3 regions of the Variovorax sp. FW301-JW7 genome follow, and region 2 is predicted to be linked to each of the others. Evidence: predicted binding sites of a transcription regulator. Region 2 holds the regulator's gene; each other region holds the start of a gene.
The links. The regulator sigma-54, encoded in region 2, starts transcription at its own class of promoters, with help from an activator protein. The targets are predictions, from matches to a motif close to TGGCANGNAANCTGCTTT.

Region 1: glnA (type I glutamate--ammonia ligase) is a predicted target of sigma-54. The motif match lies at 3,052-3,069, and genes of this name have one in related genera.
Region 3: AC3WQM_RS24550 (TorF family putative porin) is a predicted target of sigma-54. The motif match lies at 2,339-2,356, and genes of this name have one in related genera.

Annotation. Positions count from the first base shown of each region.
Region 1 covers NZ_JBYTBC010000007.1:309,111-316,497, forward strand. Annotated here, with positions in the region: gene glnL (nitrogen regulation protein NR(II)) at 1-904, opposite strand, end outside; gene AC3WQM_RS20840 (hypothetical protein) at 919-1,443, opposite strand; gene glnA (type I glutamate--ammonia ligase) at 1,590-3,005, opposite strand; gene AC3WQM_RS20850 (competence/damage-inducible protein A) at 3,153-3,953, opposite strand; gene AC3WQM_RS20855 (EI24 domain-containing protein) at 3,950-4,855, opposite strand; gene AC3WQM_RS20860 (sterol desaturase family protein) at 4,912-5,886, opposite strand; gene AC3WQM_RS20865 (polysaccharide deacetylase family protein) at 5,903-6,733, opposite strand; gene AC3WQM_RS20870 (YncE family protein) at 6,717-7,387, opposite strand, start outside.
Region 2 covers NZ_JBYTBC010000016.1:5,397-12,783, reverse strand. Annotated here, with positions in the region: gene lptA (lipopolysaccharide transport periplasmic protein LptA) at 1-7, shown strand, start outside; gene lptB (LPS export ABC transporter ATP-binding protein) at 4-798, shown strand; gene rpoN (RNA polymerase factor sigma-54) at 816-2,408, shown strand; gene AC3WQM_RS29070 (phospholipase D family protein) at 2,419-4,035, shown strand; gene AC3WQM_RS29065 (LysE family translocator) at 4,040-4,684, opposite strand; gene AC3WQM_RS29060 (YceI family protein) at 4,707-5,342, opposite strand; gene AC3WQM_RS29055 (YceI family protein) at 5,381-5,965, opposite strand; gene AC3WQM_RS29050 (cytochrome b) at 5,962-6,573, opposite strand; gene AC3WQM_RS29045 (sensor histidine kinase) at 6,656-7,387, opposite strand, start outside.
Region 3 covers NZ_JBYTBC010000010.1:58,995-66,381, reverse strand. Annotated here, with positions in the region: gene AC3WQM_RS24560 (ammonium transporter) at 1-993, opposite strand, end outside; gene glnK (P-II family nitrogen regulator) at 1,023-1,361, opposite strand; gene AC3WQM_RS24550 (TorF family putative porin) at 1,432-2,295, opposite strand; gene AC3WQM_RS24545 (YifB family Mg chelatase-like AAA ATPase) at 2,513-4,060, shown strand; gene AC3WQM_RS24540 (fumarylacetoacetate hydrolase family protein) at 4,084-5,271, opposite strand; gene AC3WQM_RS24535 (molybdopterin cofactor-binding domain-containing protein) at 5,337-7,387, opposite strand, start outside.

The DNA of each region.
Region 1 (7,387 bases), on a different contig from region 2:
CCGGTCCATTGTCGATGACATGCAATTCCAGTGCCAATCGATACCACTGCTTATTGAAGATCACCTGTCGGGCCACGCGGGTCTTGAAAGTGATCTGCGCATCGCCCGCCGCGCGGCGCTCGGCCAGGGCCTGCGCCGCGTTGTGCGCGATGTTGAGGGTGGCCTGGATGAGCTGCTCGCGGTCGCCGCGGAACTCGGGAATGGAGACGTCGAAGTCGCGCTCGATGTGCAGGTCGCGCGGAAACTCCGCCAGGATGACCGAGCGCACGCGCTCGCACACCTCGTGGATGTTCACGTCGCCCACCACGTGCGGGCGCCGGTGCGGCGCCAGCAGCCGGTCGACCAGCGTCTGCAGCCGGTCGGCCTCGTGGATGATGACCTGGGTGTACTCGATGAGGTCGCGCGACTCGACCTCCATCTGCAGCAGCTGCGCCGCGCCGCGAATGCCGCCCAGCGGGTTCTTGATCTCGTGCGCGAGGTTGCGGATGAGCTCCTTGTTGGCCTGCGCCTGGTCGATGAGGCGCTCCTCGCGGTCCTGGCGCACCTGCTGCTCCAGCGGCGACATCTCGATGATGAGTTCGCCCTTCTTGTCGCCGTGCGCCAGCGTGACCTGCACGGGCATCAGCTCGTGGTTCACGCGCCGCAGGAACGCCTCGTAGCGCAGCGTGGCGAAGTCGTTGCTGCTGGCGCCGTCGAGCGCGGTGCGCAGCACCTGCGGCTCATGGAAGCAGGCGCCGAACTGCGAGCCCTCGAGCGTGCGCCGCGAGGTACCCAGCGCGTCTTCGAGGCCTGCATTGGCGAACAGCACCGAGCCGTCGCTGTTGACCACCGCGATCAGCGTGGACAAGAGGTCGAAGGCACGAAAGCGCGGATTGGCGCCAGTCGCCTTCTTGCCGAACACCATGGACTGCGCGCCGCTTACTGCGCTTGCGGCTTGCCGGGCAGGCGGCCGATTTCGCGGCGGATGCCGGCGATGTCGCTCTCGTTGCGCGCGAGTTCGGCCTTCATCTCGGCCACGCGGTCGAGGTACTTCTGGTAGTTGCGGCCTTCGCTGCCCTGCTTCTCGGGCTCGCCGTTGTTGTATTCCTTCTTGAGCTCGGTCTGGCGAGCCTCGGCCTTGCGCAGCTCGGCCTCGAGCACCGAACGCGCCTCGCCGTCGCGCGCGCGCTGGTCGACGCCTTCGACGCGCGGGCTGCCCGCCGGGGCGCGCGCGGCGGATGAACCGCCCGACGACGACGCGCTGCCACCACCGCCGCCCGAAGGCTTCGTGCCCTGCACGACGGTGACGTTGCCGCCTTCCATGATCTTGCAGCCCTTTTGCTGGGCCACGGTCGCGTTGTTGGTGTACTCGTTGCCGCAGCGCCAGACGCGCTCTTGCGCGAGCGCCGCCGTGGCGGTGGCGAACGAGGCGGCGGCCAGGAAAATCAGGGAGACAGTCTTCATTTGATTCCGGAGAGGGCGCGACAAACGCGCATTTTGATGCAATTCGGGCCCGCTCACGACAGGGTGTTCCGCACCAAGGAAAAAGGACGGCCGGGGCCGTCCTTTTGTCTTACTTGCCCGCCGGGACGGGCTTGTTGTGGCGCTTTTTACAGCGAGTAGTACATGTCGAACTCGACCGGATGGGTCGCCATGCGGAAGCGCGTGACTTCCTGCATCTTGAGGTCGATGTACGCGTCGATGTACGAGTCGGTGAACACGCCGCCCTTGGTCAGGAACGCACGGTCCTTGTCCAGGTGCTCCAGGGCCTGGTCCAGGCTGTGGCAGACGGTCGGGATCAGCGCGTCTTCTTCCGGCGGCAGGTGGTACAGGTCCTTGCTGGCGGCTTCGCCCGGATGGATCTTGTTTTCCACGCCGTCCAGGCCGGCCATCAGCAGCGCGGCAAAGCCCAGGTACGGGTTCATCAGCGGATCGGGGAAGCGCGCTTCGACGCGGCGGCCCTTCGGGTTGGCCACGAACGGGATGCGGATCGAGGCCGAGCGGTTCTTGGCCGAGTAGGCCAGCTTCACCGGGGCTTCGAAGCCGGGCACCAGGCGCTTGTAGCTGTTGGTGCCGGGGTTCGTGATGGCGTTCAGGGCACGGGCGTGCTTGATGATGCCGCCGATGTAGTGCAGCGCGAAGTCCGACAGGCCTGCGTAGCCGTCGCCGGCGAACAGGTTCTTGCCGTCCTTCCAGACCGACTGGTGCACGTGCATGCCCGAGCCGTTGTCGCCAACGATGGGCTTGGGCATGAAGGTGGCGGTCTTGCCGTAGGCGTGGGCCACGTTGTGGATCACGTACTTCTGCAGCTGGACCCAGTCGGCGCGCTGCACCAGCGTGCTGAAGCGGGTGCCGATTTCGAGCTGGCCGGCGTTGGCCACTTCATGGTGATGCACTTCGACCGGGATGCCCAGCGATTCGAGCACCAGACTCATTTCCGAGCGCATGTCCTGGAAGCTGTCGACCGGGGGCACCGGGAAGTAGCCGCCCTTGACTGCGGGACGGTGGCCGCTGTTGCCGTGCTCGAACTCCTTGTCGGTGTTCCACGAGGCTTCTTCGGACTCGATCTTCACGAAGCAGCCCGACATGTCGTTCTTCCAGCGCACGCCGTCGAACACGAAGAATTCGGGTTCCGGTCCGAAGTAGGCGGTGTCGCCCAGGCCGGAAGCCTTCATGTACGCCTCGGCACGCTTGGCGAGCGAACGCGGGTCGCGCTCGTAGGCCTTGCCGTCGGCCGGGTCGATCACGTCGCAGGTCAGGATCAGCGTCGTTTCTTCGAAGAACGGGTCGATGTTGGCGGTGTTCGGGTCGGGCATGAGCTGCATGTCCGAGGCTTCGATGCCCTTCCAACCGGCGATGGACGAACCGTCGAACGCGTGGCCCGAGGTGAATTTGTCTTCATCGAAGTGCGACACAGGCACGGTGACGTGCTGTTCCTTGCCGCGGGTGTCGGTGAAGCGCAAGTCGACGAACTTGACCTCGTTTTCCTTGACGAGCTTGAGTACATCGGCGACGGTCTTTGCCATCAGTTTCTCCTGAGTTGGATGGTGGTTAGGAATACAGGGACGGGAGGATGCAGTTTCTGTGCCATTGTCACCCCGCCGGATGAGGCCCGGGTGACGGCCCAGGGGCTGCCGGAAAAGGAAATAATCACCAAACTGGTGCAATACGAATTAACGCACCAATTCGGGGCCGAGCTTCGCATCGAAAGTGTGCAGACCTTCGATCAGCTGGCCATAGGCGGCATCGAGCTTCGCGGGATCGCCCTTGACGCCCAGCTCGATGTGGCGGCCGTATTGGGGGTGATCCACACTGGGGAGGCTGAACACCTTGATGCCGGCGTGGGCCTGCTCGATGGCCTGCATCAGGGGCGTGAGGGTGGCTTCCATCGCACCGAAAACGATCACGGACTTCTCGGCGATGGCGTTGCGGGTGAACAGATCGGCATAGCGGCTGTCGAGCACCGACTCGATCATCGGCCAGGCCATGACCGGAAAGCCCGGCACGAAATGCACGTGCTCGACGCTGAACCCCGGGATCTTGTTGTACGGGTTGCGGATGATCGACGCGCCCTGCGGAAACACGCCCATGTTCAGGCGGTGGATGTTGTCGGACCGGTCGGGCTCGTAGGGCACGCCCTGCTCCTTGGCCGTGTCCTGCATGCGCTCGCGGATCAGCGCCTCGGCCTCGGGGTGCAGCGCCAACGGCACGCGCAGGGCCTGGGCGGCGCACTGGCGGGTGTGGTCGTCGGGCGTGGCGCCGATGCCGCCGGTCGAGAACACGATGTCGCCCGAGGCGAAGGCGCGCATGAGCGCCGCGGTGATCCGCGTGGGCTCGTCGCCCACGTATTCGGCCCAGCCCAGCTGCAGGCCGCGCGCGGCCAGCAGCTCGATGACCTTGGCCATGTGCTTGTCGGCCCGCTTGCCGGAAAGGATCTCGTCGCCGACGACGATGAGACCGAATGCGCGTGTCATGGTGAACCCCATTGAGAGAGAGCGGCCTTGTTGGCCTCGGTGGCTTCGGCGGCCTCGAGCGCCTGCTGCTGCGCGTCGCCGCCGCCGGCCGCGGCCTGCTGCGCCGCGCGCTGGGCACGCAGCTGGGCCAGGGCGTCCAGGCAGTAGTGAGCGAACCAGAGCGCGGAGAAAGCAAAGACCAGCGTGTAGATCCAGATGGCGATCGGCACCAGCACGAAGAAGGCTGCGGCGAACAGCAGGCCCGAGGCCCACACGATGCTCGGCGCGGCACCCAGGTAGCCGCACAGCACGCCGATGCACAGCAGCGGCAGCCGGTGGGCACGCAGCAGCGCGGCGCGCTCTTCGGGGCTGGCGTGCTCGGCCAGCGCGTCGAAGCTCATCACCCGGTAGGTCAGCCAGCCCCAGATCAGCGGCGGCAGGATCAGCACCAGCGGCGGAATGAGCCACAGCGGCATCGACACCACCAGGGCGATCAGCGCCAGCACCGTGGCGCCGAGCGAGCGCAGCACGCTGCCGAAGAAGGAGGCGCCCTTCTTCTGTTCGAGCGTCGGAAAGCGCCGTTCGGCCGCGAGCTTGGTGAGCGCCGGCGCCATGAAGCCGGCCACGATCAGCAGCGACAGCACCACGATCAGCGGCGTGACGCCGAACACCACCACCAACGGCGCCAGCGCGGCCGTGACGTCAGCCGAGAACAGGCGCCCGATCCAGGCCCAGAAGCTGGACAGCAACGGCCAGGCGTCTAGGGCTTCGCGCGTCCAGGCGACGGCCGCGTCCCAGTAGAAGTAGCCGAGCCCCGCGGCCAGCAGCACCATGAGCGCCAATGGCAGGAGCGACAGCACGATCACGCGCGGGAGCATGCAATACGCCACCGCGCGCCAGAAGGAGTCGAGGAGCAGGCGCATGAGGTTCGAGGATAGCGCAAGGCCCCGGCCCGCCAGCCGCCAGGCCTGCGGGTGGATCAGGCGCGGCCGAACAGCCGCTTCAGCCCCAGCCACTGCTGCGACCAGAAGCCCTGGCCGTAGTCGCGCGGCCGGCCGTCGGCGCCGGGCTCGACCTGGTCGCGGATGCCGGTCGGGTCGTAGCGGTTCTCGAAGTTGGCGGTGCGAAAGAGCATGTCCCACCAGGGCAGCAGCACGCCGAAGTTGTGGCCGCCGAGCGTGCTCCGGCCGTGCGACTCGTGGCCCAGCCCGATGCTGTGGTGCAGCCGGTGGAAGCGCGGGCTGACCCACAGCCGCTCGCCGATCGCCCCGAAGCTCAGCCGCAGGTTGGCGTGCTGCAGGCTTTCGCTGAGCTGGGTGAAGGCCACGACGGCGATGAACTGGCCCGGCGCCACGCCGATCAGCTGCGCCACGATGACGATGAGCGTGTCGTGGATGACGTCGTCCAGCAGGTGGTTGCGGTCGTCGCTCCACATCGTCATCTGGCGCTGCGAGTGGTGCAGCGAATGCAGGCTCCACCACCAGTTGAACTGGTGCTGGCCGCGGTGAATCCAGTAGCCGACAAAGTCGAGCACGACAAGGTAGATGGCAAAGGCCACCCACGGCACGTCGGTCACGCCGGGCCAGACTTCGTCCAGGTGGAAGGTGCCCCACCCCGCCATGCGCAGGCTGCCGAGCAGGTCGTCGAACACGGGCTGCAGCACGAAGAACAGCGCCAGCCGGAACAGGCCCAGCCGGTGGATCAGCGTGTAGATCACGTCGGTGCGGATGGCGCGGCGGTCGGTCACGGGCTCGACCGCGCGCCAGCGCTGCAGCGGGCCGATGACGGCCAGCAGCACGAGGATCTGGATCACGCCGACCAGCAGCCAGCCGGTGGCGTCGAAGGCGTCCTCGGCCCAGCCGCCCAGGCCGATGGCGTACACCAGCGGCTGCACGGCGGTCTCGAAGAGCCAGCCCTGCATGGCGGAAAAAACGTCGGTCAACCAGTCGATCACGGCGAAAACTCAGGATTCAAGGGTGGGAGGCGATCCAGGCGCGGTAGTCCGGGTGCTGGCGCAGGGTGCGAAAGCAGAAGCCCTTGGCCTTCAGGCCGACGATGAGCGGCTCGAGATTGGCCGGCGCCCACGGGTCCTTGCGCGACCAGATGCCCAGGTGTGCCAGCAGGATGTCGCCGGGGCGGATGCCCGCGAGTGCCTGGGCCAGCAGCTTCTGGTTGCTGAACGTCTCGCTGGGCAGCTCGTCGCCCAGGAAGCCGGCAGGCGACCAGCCCACGTGCGCGTAGCCGCAGTCCTTGGCGGCCGCCAATAAAGCGGGCGAGGTCTTGCCACCCGGCGCGCGGTACAGCGGCAGCGGCTTCTTGCCGGTGATGGCGGCCAGCCGGTCGGACGACTTGCGGATGTCGGCGCAGTAGTCAGCCGCGCTCCAGACCGACTCCTTGCCGGTCTGCGGGCCGGCCGACGGCTTGATGCGAAAGCCGGGCGGCGTGCCCTTGACGTCGCCGCGCCAGTAGGCGTGGTCGTAGGTGTGCGAGCCGAACTCGTGGCCCTCGGCCGCCCTCGCCTTCCACCACGGCGCCCAGTGGTCGTCCAGGCTGTCGCCGTCGGTCTGGGTGCGCTCGGCGGCGGCGAAGAAGGTGACGCGCACCTCCTGGCGCTTGAGCACGTCGGCCACCAGCGGGGCGATGCCCATGTGGCCGGTGTCCAGCGTCAGGTAGACGGGCTTGTCGCAGGCGGCGGCATCCTGGGCACCGGCCGCCGGCACGGTGGCGCAGGCCAGCGCCACGACGGCGCAGGCCACGCCGGCGGTGCGCACACCGCGCACGCGTTCAGATGCGCTTGGCATGGTCGAGGGTCCAGACGCCGTGCGGCGAGCGGCCGACGTTGATCTGCCGCACGACCTTCTGGCTCGCGAGATCGACCACCGTGAGCTTCTTGGCCCAGCGCGAGGTCACGTACAGCCTCTTGCCGTCGGCCGACACGTCCATGCAGTCGGGGCCGCCGGGCACGTTGTAGGTGGCAACGACCTTCAGCGTGGTCAGGTCGATGCGGCTGATGGTGTTGGCCACCCGGTTGCTCACGAACACGGTCTTGCCGTCGCCGGCCGAGCGGAAGGCGTGGGCGCCCTTGCCGGTGGGGATCTTGCCGACCAGCTTGGGCTGGGCGCCGGCCACGTCGAACACCTGCACGCCGTCGCTGCCGGTGAGGCCCACGAGCAGCGTCTTGTCGTTGTGGGCGCCGAAGATGTCGGCCGGCATGGCGCCGGTGACCATGCGCCAGCGCACGGTCTGCGTCGGCAGGTCGACCGCGATCAGCTCGTCGCTGTCCTGCATGGTGACGTAGGCCACCGTGCTGGTGTTGTCGATCCAGATGTGGCTGGGCGTCTTGCCGGTGGCGAGGCGCTTGGCCAGCTTCAGGTCCTTGCCGTCCCAGCGGTACACGTCGACGTGGTTCAGGCGGTTGGCCGCCGTGACGAACCACTTCATGTCGCGCGAGAACT
Region 2 (7,387 bases):
CAAGTGATCGAAACCGCAGGAACCCCGCCCGCCGACGGCGTCCCGGGCAGCCGCCTCGTGGCGCGCGGCCTCAAGAAGAGCTATGGCAGCCGCACGGTCGTGAAAGACGTCTCGCTCGATGTGCAAAAGGGCGAGGTCGTCGGACTGCTCGGCCCCAACGGCGCCGGCAAGACCACGTCGTTCTACATGATCGTCGGGCTGGTGCGCGCCGACGCCGGCGAGATCACCATCGACGGCGAGCCCATCGCCCACATGCCGATCCACCGCCGCGCGCGCATGGGCCTGAGCTACCTGCCACAGGAAGCCTCGATCTTCCGCAAGCTCACGGTCGAGGAAAACGTGCGTGCCGTGCTCGAGCTGCAGCGCGAGCCCGACGCCAACGGCCGTCTGGTGGCGCTGTCCAAGCAGCACATCGACGAGCGCCTGACCGACCTGCTGGCCGACCTGCGCGTGGACCATCTGCGCGATTCGCCTGCGCTCGCACTGTCGGGCGGCGAGCGCCGCCGCGTCGAAATCGCGCGCGCGCTGGCCACCCAGCCGCGCTTCATCCTGCTGGACGAGCCCTTCGCCGGCATCGACCCGATCGCGGTGATCGAGATCCAGCGGATCATCAGCTTCCTGAAGGAACGTGGCATCGGCGTGCTCATCACCGACCACAACGTGCGTGAAACGCTGGGCATCTGCGATCACGCGTTCATCATCAGCGACGGGCACGTGCTGGCACAAGGCACACCCTCGGAGATCGTCGACAACGCCGAGGTACGCAGGGTGTACCTGGGCGAGCACTTCCGCATGTAAGGGAGGGTCGGGTCTCCATGAAGCAAGGGCTGTCCCTTCGCGTCTCGCAGCATCTGGCGCTGACGCCACAGCTGCAGCAGTCCATTCGCCTGCTCCAACTCTCCACGCTCGAGCTGAGCCAGGAGGTCGAGCAGATGCTGGACGAGAACCCGTTCCTCGAACGCACCGCGGAAGAAGCGGCGCGCGAGGAGTTCGGGCTCGATGCTGTCGACACGCCCGTGCCGCGCGACGAGGGCGGTGAAACCGGCGAAGGCGATTTCGCCCCGGCGCCGACCAGCAGCGCGACGACCACCACCAGCGAAACCACGTCCACGCCCGACTCCGATGGCCCCGCCGCCGAGATCACCGAGCGCGAGCCCGACTGGGAAGGCGACGGCACCGTCGAGATGGCGCCCGACGACAGCGAGTGGGGCAGCGATGCACCCGCGCGCCAGAACAACCTGGGCGACGACGAGCGTGCCGACGCCACCGAGCTTGCGCGCAGCCAGGAGTCGCTGCAGTCGTTCCTGCACCGCCAGGCGCTGAGCCTGCGGCTCAACGAAAACGACTGTGCCGCGCTGCGCTTCCTGATCGAATCGCTCAACGACGACGGCTACCTCGAAGACTCGCTGCCCGCATTGGCCTCGGGCCTGGCGGGCGACGACAACGACCAGTTCGACGACCTCGTGCACCATTTCCAGGTGGCGCTCGGCCTGCTGCAGAGCCTGGAGCCGGCGGGCGTCGGCGCGCGCGACCTCGGCGAATGCCTGAGCATCCAGCTGAAGGCGCTCGCCAGCGAAGACGAGACCGAGGCCGAAGCGCTCATCCGCAAGACCGCCATCGCGATCTGCAAGCAGCCGATGGAGCTGCTCGCGCGGCGCGACTTCAAGCGCCTGGCCACGCTCACGCGCACGAACGAAGAGCTGGTGCGCTCGGCGCTGCAGATCATTGCGCGCCTGGAGCCCAAGCCGGGCCGGCGCTTTGTGGACGTCGAACGCAACATCGTCATTCCCGACGTGATCGTCACCAAGACCGGGCGCGGCACGAACGTGAAGTTCCGCGTCATGCTCAACCCCGAGGTCATGCCGCGCCTGCGCGTGCACGACATCTACGCCGGTGCGCTCAAGTCGCACAAGGGCGAGGGCAGCCAGGCGCTGTCGCAGCGGCTGCAGGAGGCGCGCTGGTTCATCAAGAACATCCAGCAGCGCTTCGACACCATCCTGCGCGTGAGCAACGCCATCGTCGAGCGGCAGAAGAGCTACTTCGTGCACGGCGAACTCGCGATGCGCCCGCTGGTGCTGCGCGAGATCGCCGACGAGCTGGGCCTGCACGAATCGACCATCTCGCGCGTGACCACCGCCAAGTACATGTCGACGCCCTTCGGCACGGTCGAGCTCAAGTACTTCTTCGGTTCGGCGCTGGGCACCGAGACCGGCGGCAACGCGTCGAGCACGGCAGTGCGCGCGCTGATCAAGCAGTTCGTGAGTTCCGAGAGCATCAAGAAGCCGCTGTCCGACAGCCAGATCTCCGAGATGCTGAAAGAGCAGGGCATCGAGTGCGCGCGCCGCACCGTCGCCAAGTACCGCGAGGCGCTGCGCATCGCGCCCGCCAACCTGCGCAAAGCTCTGTAGAAAGCCCACGATGACCCGTCGCCTGCTGTCGCGCTGGGGGCATTGGGTCTTCGCCCTCGTGGCTGCATCGCTGTTCGCCGGTTGTGCCACCTTGCCCGACGAGGCGCCGCGCCCGCCCACCAAGGCCATCGCCGTCTCGGCCGACACCGCGCTCGGCAAGATCGCGCTGGCCTCGCAGCCCGACCCCGACCTCAGCGGCTTTCGCCTGATGCCCGGCGGCGACTTCGCCTTCGACACGCGGCTGCAGCTGGCGCGCCGCGCGCAGCGCACGCTCGACGTGCAGTACTACCAGATCGAGAACGACGAGACCGGCCGCTACCTGCTGCGCACCCTGCGCGATGCGGCCCAGCGCGGCGTGCGCGTGCGCCTGTTGATGGACGACCTCTACACGTCCGGCGAAGACGAGCTGCTGCTCGGCCTGGCCGCCACGCCGAACGTCGAGCTGCGTCTGTTCAACCCGTTTCCGGCGGGGCGCGGCAGCCTGCTCAAGCGCTTCACCGCGTCACTGTTCGACTTCAGCCGCGTCAACCGCCGCATGCACAACAAGCTCTTCATCGCCGACGGCGCGATGGCGGTGGCGGGCGGGCGCAACATCGGCAACCAGTACTTCCGCCGCACCACCGGCCCGAACTTCATCGACCTCGACACCTTCGTCACGGGCGCGCTGATCCCGCGCCTGGGCGTGCTGTTCGACCAGTACTGGAACAGCCCGCACGTGCGCCCGATCGGCGCGGTCGTGCACACCGACCTGCCGCGCGAGGAACTGCAGCGCCGCTTCGACGCCGCCACCGGCCCCGACACCACGCCGCCGCCGCCCAGGCCCGCGCCCAACGACCTGCTGGGCTACAGCCCGGTGGCCGACGACCTCGACGCCGGCAAGCTCGGCCTGATCTGGACCACCGCCGAGGCGTATGCCGATTCACCCGACCGCGTGATCGGCAAGACCGCGTCGTACGGCGGCGTGCCGCTGCTCGACGTGGACAGCGTGCGCTACAACGTGGTCGAGCAGATGCGCCGCGCGCGCAGCGAGGTGACGCTGGTCTCGCCCTACCTGATCCCGGGCGCGTCGGGGCTGGAGGTGATGCGCGAGATCCGCGGGCGCCACGTGAAGATCAGCGTGGTCACCAACTCGCTCGCCGCCACCGACGAGCCGCTGGTGCACACCGCCTACCGCCGCTACCGCGCCGACATGCTCGCGCTGGGCGCCGAGCTGCACGAGCTGAGTTCCGCGCGCACGCGGCGCAGCGTGCGCCTCGGTTTGTTCGGCACGTCGGTGGGGCGGCTGCACGCCAAGTCGGCGGTGATCGACCAGCGCATCCTGTTCGTCGGCTCGATGAATTTCGATCCGCGCTCCGAGGTCCACAACACCGAGATCGGCCTGTTCATCCGCAGCCCCGAGATGGCGCAGCAGACCCTGAAGCTGCTCGACGTGCTCAAGCAGCAGGGCGCCTACCGGCTGCGCTTTGCCGAAGGCGCCGATGCGGGCGCCACCGGCTCGCGGCGCATCGAGTGGGTCAGCGAGGAAGGCGGCAAGACCACCGTGCTGCACGAAGAGCCCGACTCGGGCTTCTGGGACCGCACCATGCTCGAGCTGCTGGCGCCGCTCACGCCCGAGAGCCTGCTCTAGGGCCTCAGGTGCCGCGCATGGCCGACCACACCAGCCGCAGGCCCAGCAGTCCCATCACGCCGCCGGCGGCGCGGTCGATCCAGGTCTTGTAGCGCAGGTAGGCCGCGCGTGGCGCGGCCGAGGACAGCGCCAGCGCGACGATCGCGTACCAGCCCGTCTCGATGCAGAAGATCACGGCCGGCACCGCGAGCGCCAGCACCAGCGGCACCTCGCGCGGCAGGAAGGCCGCGAAGATGCTCGCGTACACCACCGCCGTCTTCGGGTTGCTGACCTGCGTGGCCAGGCCGAGCAGGAAGGTGCGTCCGCTGCGGCCTTGCTGGCGCGGCGAGGCGTCCGTGTCGGGCGTGATCGCGAGCGGCTGACGCGCGCCGCGCCAGATGCGAAAGCCCAGGTAGATCAAATAGGCGCCGCCGAAGGCCTTGATCGCGAGGTACAGCCCCGGCACCGCGAGGAACGCCGCCTGCAGGCCGGCCAGCGCCGCGATGGAGAAGGCCAGCCCGCCGGCGCCCATGCCCAGGGCCGCCGCCAGCCCGTCGCTGCGCGAGGCCACGGCCGTGCGCGCCACCATCACGAAGCTCGGGCCCGGGCTCATCGCGCCCACGGCCATGGCGCCGGCGATGCCGAGCAGGGAAAGGGTGGTGTCCATCATCGCGTGGCTCCTTGCGTCGTCGTCATTGCTGCACGTTCACGGCTTCGACCTGCACCAGCAGCTTCACCTTGTTCTCGAAGCCGAAGTTCAGGCCCCAGGTGATGCCCCAGTCGCTGCGCTGCACGGTGGCTTCGAAGTCGCCGCCGCAGACCTGGCGGTTGATGAGCGGGTTCAGGTAGCAGTTGAAGCGCACGGCCTTCAGCGTCACCGGCTTGGTCTGGCCCATGAGTGTGAGCGTGCCGGGCACGTCGGTCACCTTGTCGCCGCTGAAGTCGATGCGCTCGGCCACGAAGCGGCCGGTGGGGAATTCGGCGACGTTGAAGAAGTCCTTGCTCTGCACGTGGCGGTTGAGCAGGTCGACGCCGGTGTTGATGGAGCTGATGTCCATCGTGATGTCGACCTTGCCGCTGGCGCCGGTGCCGTCGATCTGCACCGAGCCGTCCTTGGTGCTGAAGCGGCCGCGGTTGGTGGTGGTGCCGTAGTGGCCCATCTCGTACATGACGAAGGTGTGGGTCGGGTCGATCACGTAGCTCGCATTTTTGGCCGGCCCGCCCGCGGGCTTGGCGGCCAGCGGCGGCGCCGTGTATTCCTGGGCCGTGGCGGCCAGGGGCAGGGCCGCGCCCGCGCACAGGGCCGCGGCGAAGAGGAGCTTGTTCATGGCAAGGGAAGAAGGATGCATGGGAAATGAAATCGTCGTCACAGCGGCCCGAGGCCCGCGAGCGTCAGCTTGAAGCGCACCTGCACCTCGTTGCCGACCACCGAGGTGTCGGTCCATTCGCCGTCGCCCACCTTGTAGTCGAGCCGCTGGATCGTGAGGGTGCCCGTGGCGACCGAATACGCGCCGCCCGACGACACGATGCTCACGGGCACCGTCACGTACTTGCTGACGCCCTTGATGGTGAGCTTGCCGGCCATCTCGAAGCGGCCCTCGCCCAGCGCCTTGATGGCGCTCGAGCGGAAGCTAGCCTGCGGGAAATGCGCGGTGTCGAACCAGGTCGGCTTGGGCAGCTCGGCATCGCTCATGGGCACGCCGAAGCCAGCGCTGGCGGTGTCGATCTGCAGCACGACCGATCCGCCCTCGGGCTTCTTCGGGTCGAAGGCGACCTGCGCGTCGAAGCGCTTGAAGCTGCCTTCCACCGGCACGCCCATCTGCTTGCTGACGAAGGCGATCTGGCTCTTCTCGGGCACCAGTTTCGCGGTGGTGGCCGGCAGGGGCTCGGCCGCGGCGTGCAGCGCGAGGCCGAGGAGGGCGGCGGTGCCCCACAAAAGACGGGTCGTCATCCGGCGGATTCCTTGCGTGGCGCGGGCCACATGCGTTGCAACAGACCGTCGTGGTCGATCCAGTGGTGCTTGAGCGCCGCCGCCACGTGCAGCAGCGTGACGCCGGCCAGCAGGAAGGCGCTGCGCTGGTGCAGCGGCTTGAGCACGGCCTCGGCGAAGTCCTTGTCGACCGCGACCAGGTCGGGCAGCGGCAGCAGGCCGAACCACACGACCGGCACGCCCATGCCCGAGCTGTAGGCCCAGCCGAACAGCGGGACCGCGAAGAACAGCAGGTACATCAGCGCATGGCTGATGCGGTGGGCGGCCCGCTGCCAGGCCGGCATGGCCGCCAGCACCCGCGCCGACAGCGGCGGCGGGCGGTGCGTGAGGCGCCACAGCAGCCGCAGCGCCGACAGCAGGAGGATGGTGATGCCGGCCCACTTGTGCCAGCTGTAGAGCTTCAGGCGCTGCGGCGAGAAGGGCAGGCCCGTCATGTAGAGCCCCACGCCGAGCGAGCCGACGATCATCGCCGCGAGCAGCCAGTGCAGGGCCATCGCGACCCGCCCGTAGCGGGGCTCGCGCAGGGCGGCGGCGCCAACGGCAGGGGCGGAAAGTGGTTCGACGGGCATCGGGGCAGGGGCGGCGGCGGCCTGTGCGCGGAGCATAGCTCGGAAGCGATGACACCGCAGCGGGGCCGGCCCGCGCCGAGCGCTACGACGGCGACGGCGGTTGTTGTTGCTGCTGCTGCTGGGCCCGCAGCAGCACGCGCCGCAGCGCGTCCGGCTGCACCGGCTTGCGCAGCGCATGCCAGCCGCGCGCGGCGGCCAGCTGCTGCGTGGCTTCGGTGATGTCGGCCGAGATCAGCGCGATCGTCAGCGCGGGCTTGCGCTGTGCCAGCCGCTCGGCCAGCGCGATGCCGTTGAACGCGCCGGGCAGGCGGATGTCGCACAGCGCCGCGTCGAGCGCGTCCAGGTCGGCCAGCGCGAGCGCCTCGGCGGCGCTGGCGTAGATGCGCGGCGCCACGTGCCAGTGCCGCAGCAGCGCCGAGAGGCTGTCGGCCACCACGATGTTGTCCTCGACCACCAGCACCGCGAGGCCGGGGCGCAGCACGGCATCGGCGTCGGGCTCGTCCAGCGCCACCGCGGGCGCGGGGGCCGGCACGGCCGCCGCACCGGGGCGGGCCGCCGGCAGCTCGAAGCTGAAGACCGAGCCCTTGCCCGGCGCCGAACGCAGCGCGACCTCGATGCCCAGCTGCCCCGCCAGCCGCCGCACGATCGCCAGCCCCAGGCCGTGGCCGTGCTGCAGGTTGCGCTCCACGTTGCCGACCTGCTCGAAGTCGTCGAACACGCGCGTCTGCGATTCGGCGGCGATGCCGATGCCGCTGTCGCGCACCTCGACGCGCCACGCGCGCCCAGTCTCTGTGCCGGGCCGGCGGCGCGCCCG
Region 3 (7,387 bases), on a different contig from region 2:
GGCACCGGACGCGGCGCCCAGCATCGAGGCCTTGCCCTTGTGCAGGCTCTCACCCAGGATCCACGACAGGGCCGCGGCGGCGGTGGCGAGCACCGTGTTCACGAAAGCCAGGCCGGCGGCGGCGTTGGCAGCACCTGCCGAACCCGCATTGAAGCCGAACCAGCCGACCCACAGCAGCGAAGCGCCGACCATGGTGAGCGTGAGCGAGTGCGGCGTGAACGCTTCCTTGCCGTAGCCGACGCGCTTGCCGATCATGTAGGCACCGACCAGGCCGGCGATACCGGCGTTGATGTGCACCACGGTGCCGCCCGCGAAGTCGAGCGCGCCGTCCTTGCCCAGCAGGCCGCCGCCCCACACGATGTGGGCCATGGGCACGTAGCTGAAGGTGAACCAGATCACCGAGAACAGCAGCACGGCCGAGAACCTGGCGCGTTCTGCGAAGGCGCCGACGATCAGCGCCACGGTGATGGCCGCGAAGGTGCCCTGGAAGGCGACGAACACGTATTCGGGAATCGTGGTCAGCGCGCCGAAGGTCTCCTGCGTGATGCCCTTCATGAAGATCTTGTCGAAGCTTCCGAAGAAATTGCCGTCGCCCGTGAAGGCCAGGCTGTAGCCGTAGATGGCCCACAGGATGCTGATCAGCGAGAAGATCACGAAGACCTGCATCAGCACCGACAGCATGTTCTTGGAGCGGCCCAGGCCGCCGTAGAACAGCGCCAGGCCGGGGATGGTCATCAGGATCACGAGCAGGGTCGAGGTGAGCATCCAGGCGGTGTCGCCGGAGTCGACCTTGGGCGCGGGTGCCGCGGCCGGAGCGGCGGGCGCAGCTTCGGCAGCAGCGGGTGCTGCAGCCGCTGCAGGCGCGGGTGCAGCCGCGGCAGGTGCCGATGCAGCCGGTGCCTCAGGGGTGGCGGCGGGTGCCTGGGCCAGCGCCGACGTGCCGGCGACGAAGACGCTCAAACCGAGCGCAAGAGAGACAAGAAGTTTTTTCATAGTCGTTGTTCTTTCGGGCCAGGACTCGATCAGAGGGCTTCGCGGCCCGTTTCGCCGGTGCGGATGCGCACGACCTGCTCGAGGTTGTAGACAAAGATCTTGCCGTCGCCGATCTTCCCGGTGCGCGCAGCGCCCTCCACCGCCTCGATCACGCGGTCGACGAGGTCGTCGGAGATGGCCGCCTCGATCTTCACCTTGGGCAGGAAGTCGACCACGTACTCGGCGCCGCGGTACAGCTCGGTGTGGCCCTTCTGGCGACCGAAGCCCTTCACTTCCGTGACGGTGATGCCCTGCACGCCGATGGCCGAGAGTGCTTCACGCACCTCGTCGAGCTTGAACGGTTTGATGATGGCTGTGACCAGCTTCATGATGAGTTGCTCCTTCTGGATGGATGAAAGGTGGCGCGGCAACGTGGGCCGCACCTGGTTGTTGTGTCGATTACAGCGTCTTCGTCAGCGTGACGATGAAGCGTGCCTTGTTGGGCGAGTACGTCGTCTGGCCGAAGGTGCCGAAACCGAAGTCGTAGCCCGGGTTGGCCACGGCGAGGTACGAGCTCTTCTTGTTGGCGCCCTGCACCGAGCCGGTGAGCGTCAGGCCGCTGCCGAAGTCGTAGGTGGCGCCGATGTTGTAGTCGACGTAGCTCTTGTAGCCCAGGCTGCGGATGTCGCTGGACATGTTGGTGAAGCCGACCGCCGCCTTCAGCGTGACCTTGGGCACGATCTCCTTGCTGTAGGCCAGGTTCAGGTAACCGGTGTTGGTGCCCTTCAGGCCCGAGCCGGCCTTGTTGCCCGCGTAGCCGAAGTAGTCCTTCGACACGGTGTGCGAGTACTTGGCCGTGAACGAGCCGAAGCTGTCGTTGGCGTAGGTGGCGCCCACGTAGAGCTCGGTGGTGTTGCCTGCCGAGTTGCCCGGGTAGATGTAGGTCAGCGCACCGACGTCCATGTCGACCGGGCCGGCCTTGAACTTGTAGCCGCCGTAGATGTCGCTCTCGATGCTGTTGCCCTTGAGCCAGTTGACGCTGGAGTTCCAGTTGCCGACGTAGAAGCCGCTCTCGCCGAAGGCGTAGTCGAAGCCGCCCTGGATGGCGGGCTTGAAGCCCTTGGTCTTGGCGTAGTCGTTCTTGCCGATCATGTCCTGGTCCTGGCCGCGGAACTTGTAGTTCGAGGTCAGGGAGACATTGCCCGTGAGCAGGGGCGCGGGTGCCGGGGCTGCGGCGTCGGCGGCCTGGGCCATGGCGGCGCCCGAGGCGGTCAGTGCAGTGGCCAGAACGATCAACGCCTGGGCGGCGGTACGGTGCGTCATCAGGGAACTCCTCGCAAGTGTGTTGTTGGACCTGAGCACCCTCAAAGCAGGGAGCGTGCCAAAGTGCACAAATACCGCCCCGGCCAGAGGGCGGCGATGCGCGGCGGTGAGCGCCAAATCGTTACAAGCCCTGTTTCCGGCAGTTGCACACGCTTGCACGCTGCACGGTCCTGGGCCTGCATGTCGCAGGCGCACCAACTTGGGGAGAAGGAGAACAATGAGTCTGTCTTTGGTGCAAAGCCGCGCCTTGCTCGGCCTGGAGGCCGCCGCCGTCACGGTCGAGGTGCATCTGGCGAACGGCCTGCCGAGCTTCACCCTGGTGGGGCTGGCCGAGACGGAGGTCAAGGAGGCGCGCGAACGCGTGCGCTCGGCGATCCAGAACGCCGGGCTTGAATTTCCTACGAACAAGAAGATCGTCGTCAATCTCGCACCCGCCGACCTGCCGAAGGATTCGGGCCGCTTCGACCTGCCCATCGCCCTGGGCATCCTCGCGGCCAGCGGGCAGATCGAGAACGCCCGGCTGGCCGGCCACGAGTTCGCGGGCGAGCTGTCGCTGTCGGGCGAACTGCGCCCCGTGCGCGGCACGCTGGCGATGGCCCTGGCCCTGCACACACGCGGCGTGGCGACGCGGCTGGTGCTGTCCATGGACAGCGCCCGCGAGGCCGCGCTGGTGCCCGGCGGGGAGGTCTACGGCGCCCGGCACCTGCTGGACGTGGTGCGCCAGTTCCTGAGCGACCGCGACGCCGCCGCATCCGCGCCCGAGGGCCCCGACGACGGCTGGACCCGCGTGCTCCCCGCGACCGGCGATGCCGCGCCGCACTACGCCGACCTGGCCGACGTCAAGGGCCACGCCAGCGCCAAGCGCGCGCTGGAGGTGGCCGCCGCCGGCGGCCACAGCCTGTTGATGGTGGGCGAACCGGGTTCGGGCAAGTCCATGCTCGCGCAGCGCTTTGCCGGCCTGCTGCCGCCGATGGGCATCGACGAGGCACTCGAAAGCGCCGCCATCGCCAGCCTGGGCGGGCGCTTCGCCACCGGACGCTGGATGTGCCGGCCGACAGCGGCGCCGCACCACACGGCCAGCGCGGTGGCGCTGGTCGGCGGCGGCTCGCCGCCCCGGCCCGGCGAGATCTCGCAGGCGCACCACGGCGTGCTCTTTCTCGACGAATTCCCCGAATTCGCGCGCGCCGCGCTGGAGGCGTTGCGCGAACCGTTGGAGACCGGCACGATCACCATCGCGCGGGCCGCGCGGCGCGCGGAATTTCCGGCGCGCTTCCAATTGGTCGCGGCGATGAACCCCTGCCCCTGCGGCTACCTCGGAACGACCACGGCCAAGGCCTGCCGCTGCACGCCCGACCAGATCCTGCGCTACCAGGGCAAGCTCAGCGGCCCGCTGCTGGACCGCATCGACCTGCACATCGAGGTGCCCGCTGTGCCCGCGCAGCTGCTGCTCGATGCACCGCCCGGCGAATCGACCGCCAACATCCGCACCCGCGTGATCACCGCACGCGAACGCGCGATGCGGCGCCAGGGCACGCCCAACCAATCGCTGCAGGGCAGCGCCATCGACACGCATGCTGCGCTCGACACGCCGGCGCGGCAGTTCATGTTCAACGCCGCGAACAAGCTCGGCTGGTCGGCGCGCAGCACGCACCGCGTGCTGAAGGTGGCGCGCACGGTCGCCGACCTGGCGGGCGCGGACACGGTGGAGGTCGCGCACGTGGCCGAAGCCGTGCAGTACCGGCGGGCGCTGCGCAGCGGCGCGTAGACAGCGCCACGCGCCCCGGCGGGCTACAGCAGGCCGCGTCCGGCCAGGTTGCGCATCAGCGCCCCGATGCCGTAGCGCCAGCGCGGCGCCTGGTCGGCATGGACCACGCGGTTGTTCAAAGCACCCAGCTCGGGGGCCGCGATGCGCACGTGGTCGCCCACGACGTGCGTGAACCCTTGCCCGGGGCCATGGCGGTCTTGCGTCGGCGCGAACATCGTGCCCAGGAACAGCATGAAGCCGTCGGGGTAGGCGTGGTGGCGGTTGAGTGTCTGCGCCACGAGGTCGAGCGGATCGCGGCTGATCTTCGACAGCGAGCTCGAACCTTCGAGCGTGAAGCCTTCGGGGCCCGTCACGTTCAGCGCGACCGTGATGCGCCGCACATCGGCGATGCCGAAGTGCGCATCGAACAGGCGGATGAACGGGCCGATGGCGCACGAGGCGTTGTTGTCCTTGGCCTTGCCCAGCAGCAGCGCGCTGCGGCCTTCGAAGTCGCGCAGGTTGACGTCGTTGCCCAGCGCGGCGCCGAGCGTTTCGCCGCGGCTGTTCACCGCGAGCACGACTTCGGGCTCGGGGTTGTTCCAGGCCGAGTCCGCGTGGATGCCCACGTCGGCGCCGGTGCCCACGGCCGCAAGCACCGGGGCCTTGGTGAAGACCTCGGCGTCGGGGCCGATGCCCACTTCGAGGTACTGCGACCACATGCCTTGCGCGATGAGCACGTCCTTCACCTTCATGGCTTCGGGCGAGCCCGGCACGATGTCGGCGAGGTTGTCGCCGAGCACATCGCCGATGGCCGCGCGCGTGGCTTCGGCGCGCGAGGCATCGCCACGTGCCTGCTCTTCGATCACGCGTTCGAGCAGGCTCGCGACGAAGGTCACGCCGCTGGCCTTCACGACCTGCAGGTCGCAGGGGGCGAGCAGCCAGGCCTGGTGGCTGTCGCGCGTGCTTTCGTCGCTGTTGGCAAGCACGGCATCGAGCGCGGCGATGCGCGGTGCGGTGCCCGCTTGCAATGCAGCGCGCACGGCTTCGGCCGGCGAGCCCTGGCCTTCGAGCAGGTCGCTCATGGTGGGCGCGAGCTTTGACAGGTCGTGCAGGCCATCGCCCTGCACGGCCACCAGCACCGGGCCCACGCCGGGTTGCCAGAGGCGACCGACAAGGGTGGCGCGCTCGGCGTCGCGGGGCAGGCTGGAAGCGGTCGAAAGGTCCAAAAGCATGGCGTGGTGTCTCCGTGAATAAGGTCTGCGCGCCATCGTAGCCGCGCCTCGGGAACCGCCGTGTGTCAGTGGCCCGGCGTGGCCCGCACGCGCGCCACGTCGGTGGGCAGGTTCGTCCACGGCGCTTCCTGCGGCGCGAAACGTGCGCGCATGTAGCCGGCGAGGTCGGCGATCTGGCGGTCGTCGAGCGCTTCGCGGAACGCGGGCATGAAGCCGATGTCGCGGTGCGCGGGCGCGCGCACGCCATCGAGGATGGTGCGCAGCAGGTTGTCGGGCCGTGTGCTCGTGAGGCTGCTGTTGAGTGCGAGCGGCGTGTTCACGCCCAGCAGCGTGGGGCCGTCGCCGTCGTGGTGGCACGAGGCACACGCGCTGTCGAACATGCGCTGCGCGGGGCCGAGCAGCTGGCCCTGCGTGCGCGCGGCGTTGTCGATGGCCTGCTGCGCGAGCGTCTGCGGTTGCGCAGCCGGCGCGGGGTTGAACGACCCAAGGTAGACGGCCATCGCGCGCACGTCAGCGTCGGGCACCTGCGCGAGTTCGCGCACCACCTCGGCCATCGGGCCGCCCGCGATGCCGTGGCGCGGCGAGTGGCCGTGGCGCAGGTAACGGTACAGCGCGTCGGTGTCCCACGGCACGGCGGCCTTCGACAGCTGCGTGAGCGCGGGCGCCTCCCAGCCATCGACCATCGCGCCCGAAAGGAACGCGCTGCCGCCCTGCTCCGCGCCGAGCGCGTTGCGCGGCGTGTGGCAGGCGCCGCAATGGCCCAGGCCGTTGACGAGGTAGGCGCCGCGGTTCCATTCGGCGCTTTGCGTGGGCACGGGCGGCAGTGGCGCGGGGTCGTGGAACAGCGCGTTCCATCCGGCCATCAGCGGGCGCAGGTTGAACGGGAACTTGAGTTCGGACTTGGGCGTTGCCGCGCGCACCGCCGGCATCGCCATGAAGTACGCGTAGAGCGCCTGCAGGTCGTCGTCGCTGGTCTTCGCGAAGGCGGTGTAGGGGAACGCGGGGTACAGGTGGTGGCCGTCGCGCGAGACGCCTTCGCGCATCGCGCGCTGGAAGGCGCTGAACGACCAGCGGCCCAGGCCCGTCTCGGCGTCGGGCGTGAGGTTGGTGGTGTAGAGCGTGCCGAAGGGCGTCTCCATCGCGCGGCCACCGGCGTTGGGTGCGCCGCCCGGCGCGGTGTGGCACACGGCGCAGTCGCCGAGCGCGGCGAGCACACGGCCGCGTTCGATGGTGGACTCGCTGTAGACCGGTGCGCTGAGCGACACCGGCGCGATGGCCGCGCGCCAGCCGAGCAGGCCGGCGATGACGCCCAGGCCGCCGATGAAAAGGGCGGCACCGGTGGCCCACACGCCCTTGCGCCGGGGCCAAAGAGCATTGCTCCTTCCCCTTCTGGGGGAAGGTTGGGATGGGGGCACGGCAGCGTCACCACTCGAGCGCCGCATGCCCCCGCCCCCGCCCTCTCCTGGAGGGGGAGGGAGAAACTCCCGATTCAGTTCCGCCAGCACCGTCTCCGGCGTGAACGGCGGCGACCTGAACCGAACGCCGGTCGCATCGAAGATCGCATTCGCGATCGCCGCCGTCCCCGGCACCGACGACGACTCTCCCGCGCCCAGCGACGGCTCGCCGGGACGCGGCATGTGCATCACCTCGATCACCGGCACGTCGCGGAAATTGAGGATCGGGTAGCTGCCCCACTCGCGGCTTGCGACCACGCCCGAAGGCAGCACGCCCGGCAACTGCGCGCCGCCCGTTGCGGCGCCCTGCTGCGGCGCGAACTGCACCTGCTCCTTGAGTGCGCGGCTCGTGGTCTGGATCACGTTGCCGTGCACCTGGTGTTCGACCCCCGCCGGGTTGACCAGCAGCCCCGCGTCGTGCCCCACCACCACGCGGCGCACATGCACCTCGCCGGTCTTCTGGTTGACCTCGACATCGGCCACCCACGCGGCCCACGCCGCGCCGAAGCCCGGCCACTTGCTGTGGATGTAGCGCGCGTACGCGAAGCCCTGGCCGAAGAGGATGTCGCCGCCTTCGCCGAGCCCGCCGTCGGCGTTCTCCTGCGGCCCGGTGCGCATGCGCCAGCCGGCCTTCTGCGCAGTGGCCTGCACGAGTTCGATCG